DNA from 2 places in the Streptomyces sp. SCL15-4 genome. Region 1 is predicted to be linked to the other one. Evidence: riboswitches for the same ligand, from Rfam matches in the RefSeq annotation. Region 1 holds a riboswitch; the other holds the start of a gene.
The links. A riboswitch is a leader RNA that binds a small molecule or an ion and turns the genes downstream of it on or off. The one in region 1 is predicted to bind cobalamin.

Region 1 (2,193 bases):
TGTCGCGCAGTTCGAGGAATTCCTCGATGTCGGAGTGCCAGGTCTCCAGGTAGACGGCGGCGGCGCCCTTGCGCCGGCCGCCCTGGTTCACCGCGGCGACCGAGGCGTCCAGGGTCTTCAGGAACGGCACGATCCCGTTGGAGTGCCCGTTCGTCCCCCGGATCAGCGAACCCCGCGAGCGGACCCGGGAGTACGACAGCCCGATGCCGCCGGCGTGCTTCGACAGCCGGGCCACCTGGTGGTAGCGGTCGTAGATGGAGTCCAGCTCGTCCAGGGGCGAGTCCAGCAGATAGCAGGACGACATCTGGGGGTGACGGGTGCCGGAGTTGAACAGGGTGGGGGAGGAGGGCAGGTAGTCCAGGCGGCTCATCAGGCCGTAGAGCGAGGCGACCTCGTCCACGGAGCGGACCGTGTCGTCCTCGGCCAGGCCGCTGGCCACGCGCAGCATGAAGTGCTGGGGCGTCTCGATGACCTTGCGGGTGATCGGGTGACGCAGCAGATAACGGCTGTGCAGGGTGCGCAGGCCGAAGTAGCCGAAGCGGTCGTCGGCGCCCTCCGCCACGGCCGATTCCACCAGCGCGTCCAGCCGCTCGGCGTGGATGCGGACGAACGCGGCGGTGCGGTCGGCGACCAGGCCCTCGCGGTGGCCGACCGCGATCGACCCGGTGAAGGAGGTCACGTCCTGGGAGGCGGCCTCGGCCCGGATCGCGAGGGTGAGGAGCCGGGCGGCCAGCCTGGAGTAGGCGGGGTCCTCGGCGATCAGGCCGGCGGCGGCCTCCGTGGCCAGCTCGCGCAGTTCCGCCTCGTCGGCCCGCGCGGACCGGCCGCGCAGCGCGGCGGCGGCGACCCGCCCGGGGTCGGCGTCGGGCAGGTCGGCCGTCAGCTCGGACAAGGTCCGCAGCAGCGCGGCACCGGGACCGTCGGTCTCCGGTCCGCTGACCGGAGCCGGGTCTGCTGGCGCGATGGTCACGTGGGGGTCTCCCTCGCTCGGCACGGAGCCTGGCGGAGGGCAGCGGTGACCACGAGCGCGCACGGCGTCGCGTCCGCCGGCCCATTCCACGAGGCCCGGACGTCGGAACGCACCCGGACCGGACGGCCGGGTGGGCTGCCGGCAGGTCCTCGGACTGAACAGGCGCGCGGACACGCAAGTACACCGTTGCGGGACAGTTCCGGATTCGCACCGGATTCCCCTGCGACGACAGCGAGCACGAGCATACATCTAGTGCCGGGCTGCCTCATCACCCCCAGATGTTGTGTCGCCCCCGCTCCGGTGCGTCAACGCGCGGCCGGGGAGCGTGATGCCGGGGCGGCGGCGGGAGCGGTTGCGGGCGCCCGCCGGGGCCGGCGCGGGCGGCGCGACGGCGTGCCGGCCGGAGCGGGACACGGCGCCGGATCCGCCGGGCGGGTACGGCGACGGGCCGCCGGTGAGTGTGCTTCCGGCGGCCCGTCGCGCGGGGTGGACCCGGTGCCTCAGTGGCCGGCGCCGGCCGTGGCGGGCGGCAGCTCCACCTGGACTCCCGGGTCGCCGGAGTCCGCCGTGTAGTCCTCCGGCCTGGTCTCGTCGATGCCGTCCGGGGCCTTCACGGCCTTCAGGACGAACGTCAGGACCACGGTGACCAGGACGTTCAGCACGAACGCCGTCAGACCGATGTAGCCGATCTCACCGATGCCGGGGATCTCCTTCGCGGAGCCGCCGAAGTGCTTCTGCGTCGGCGAGGCCACCCCGTACGCCGCGACCGTGCCGTAGACCATGCCGACCGCCCAGCCGGCCAGCAGCGCCCAGCGGTGGAACCAGCGGGTGAACAGGCCGCCGACCAGCGCCGGGAACGTCTGGAGGATCCAGATGCCGCCCAGCAGCTGGAAGTTGATGGCGACGGTCTTGTCCATCGTGAGCACGAAGGCCAGGGCGCCGACCTTCACCAGCAGGGAGACCAGCTTGGAGACCTTGGTCTCCTCCGCGGCCGTCGCGTTCGGCTTGATGAAGTCCTTGTAGATGTTGCGGGTGAAGAGGTTGGCCGCCGCGATGGACATGATCGCCGCCGGGACCAGCGCCCCGATGCCGATCGCCGCGAACGCGATGCCCGTGAACCAGTCCGGGAACATGTCCTCGAACAGCTGCGGGATGGCCAGCTGGCCGTTGGAGACCTTCACTCCGGCCGCGATCGCCATGAAGCCCAGCAGCGCCAGCAGTCC
Region 2 (2,193 bases), 5.0 Mb from region 1:
GTGGTCGGCGCCGACCAGCATCCGTGCCACGTGCGGCACCATGAGCCCGACGAATCCGATGGCCCCGCTGACCGCCACCACCGTCCCGGTCACGGCCGCGGTGACGAGGAACAGCTCCCGGCGCAGCCGGGCCGGTACGGCGCCGAGCGCGGCCGCGGTCTCGTCGCCCATGGCGAGCGCGTTGAGCGACTCGGCCCGCCGGCGCAGCCAGGCCCAGCCGGCCGCCACGGTGATCGCGGCGAGCGGCACCTGCGCCCAGGTGGCACCGCCCAGGCTGCCCAGCAGCCACATCATCGCCGACCTGGCGGCCTCGCCCCGGGCCGCGCCGAACACCATGACCGTGGTGACGGCCTCGAAGCCGTACGCCAGCGCCGTACCGGTGAGGATCAGCCGCAGCGGCGTCAGGCCCCGCGGTGAGCGGGCCACCGCGTATACGAGCGCCATGGCCGCGAGTGCGGAGACGAAGGCCGAGGCGGACAGCGCCCACACCCCGAGTCCGGCGAACGCGCCGAGGAGGATCACGGCGTTGGCGCCCACCGCCGCGCCCGAGGAGACGCCGAGGACGAAGGGGTCGGCCAGCGCGTTGCGCACCAGTGCCTGCACGGCCACGCCGACGGTCGCGAGGCCCGCTCCGGCCACGGCGCCGAGCAGCACCCGCGGCAGCCGGATCTCCCAGACGATGGTGTAAGCGGCCGCGTCGCTCGCGCGCACGCCACCGCCGGTGAGCCCGGCCCACAGGAAGCGCGCCGCCTCCGCCCAGCCGACGTCGGCCGCACCGAGCTTGACACCGCCCACGAGGGACAACAGCAGCACCAGCGCCAGGGACAGGCTGAGCGGCGGCACGGGTATGCGGCTGGGAGCCGTACTTCGGCGCACGGGTGGGCCGTCCTTCACACGGGCCGCCGGCTGGACGTCGAGCAGGAGCAGCCCGCGCGGCCGTACCCGGCCGGGCGATCCCCTCTCGCAGTCCACGGCGAGCAGTCAACGGGTCGGTACGCCCCCGCAGGCGATCGGGCTCGCACGGCGACCGGTGGATCCGGTGCCGTGCACACCGTTGCGGGTCAGCGCCGGACTCTCACCGGACTTCCCCCACGGGAGGCAAGGGCAGCCTAACAAACGGTCCCCGGCGGCTCTTTCGGCCCCCGGGTCCGCCGTCTCGTGCCGCTGTGTGTCCCCGGGTCAGGCGCCCTCGCCCGGTCGCAGAGGGCTCACCCGGGGCACGGACGCCTTGCCCGTGTCGGAGACCTCGCCGCCCGTCCAGCGGACCGGGATCGGGGCCGTCTCGTCGGGCGGCGTGACGAGGACGGTCGCCGGTGTCACGGTGGTGACGCCGGTGCTCGCCGGACGGGCGTACGTCATCGCCGACCAGGCGCCGGCTCCGGGGGCCGGCGTCACGGTCCGCCTCTTCTCGCCGGTGGCCCGCTCGGGGTCCGGGGTGACCGCCTCGCCCGCGCCGTCGACGAACGCCACGCCGGGGAAGCCGGACACCGTGCAGGTGCCGCGGGAGACGTTGGTCAGGACGATGGCGAAGTCCGCCTGCCCGGCGCCGGGATGGTCGGCCCCGATGGACGCCCTCAGGTCGGCGGTGTGGCAGCGGCCTGTCGTCGCCGGTGCGGCGGACCCTGGTGACGCGGTGCCGTCGCCGGGCGACGGTGTCGGTGCGGCGTCACGGGCGCCGGACGGGCCGTTGCCGGAAGGTGCCGGGCCGGCGGTCCTCGCCGGTGCCGAGGGGCCGGGCCCGCTCGGGCCGTCCTGCGCGGTGCCGTCCGTGCTCCGGTCCGTGCAGCCGGCCAGTACGGCGCAGCCGAGGAGCACGCCGGGAAGGAGGATGCGGCGCGTCATGTCTCTTCCCGGGGTCACCGGCGCCGCAGCAGGTACTTGTGCTGACCGGACAGCACGAGTTCGCCGCGCTGGTTGTGGACGGTGGCGGACGTGGTCACCACTCCGTCGTCGCCCCGGGGCTCCAGGGCGGTGATGGTGAGGGCCGGGTAGAGGGTGTCCCCGGAGTGCACTTCGGCCAGGAAGGCGCAGGAGAGTTCGAGGAAGCTGACGAACACCTCGCCGATGAAGTGCGGGAACAGGGTGGCGCCGGGGGCGGTGAAGGCGAGGACCTGCAGGCCGTGCACCACCGGCGCCGAGTGGCCGTGTCTGCGTGCCCATTCGGCGTCGTAGTGCACCGGGTGGTTGTCCGCG

Region 2: it holds a riboswitch for cobalamin, as region 1 does, so the genes downstream of both, SCK26_RS36260 (iron ABC transporter permease) here and SCK26_RS13035 (ribonucleoside-diphosphate reductase subunit alpha) in region 1, are expected to answer to the same signal.

What each region holds. Positions count from the first base shown of each region.
Region 1 covers NZ_JAOBTQ010000001.1:3,053,531-3,055,723, reverse strand. The annotation lists gene SCK26_RS13035 (ribonucleoside-diphosphate reductase subunit alpha) at 1-970, opposite strand, end outside; cobalamin riboswitch at 1,093-1,228, opposite strand; gene mctP (monocarboxylate uptake permease MctP) at 1,471-2,193, opposite strand, start outside.
Region 2 covers NZ_JAOBTQ010000001.1:8,048,570-8,050,762, reverse strand. The annotation lists gene SCK26_RS36260 (iron ABC transporter permease) at 1-876, opposite strand, end outside; cobalamin riboswitch at 984-1,119, opposite strand; gene SCK26_RS36255 (DUF4232 domain-containing protein) at 1,180-1,842, opposite strand; gene SCK26_RS36250 (MaoC family dehydratase) at 1,857-2,193, opposite strand, start outside.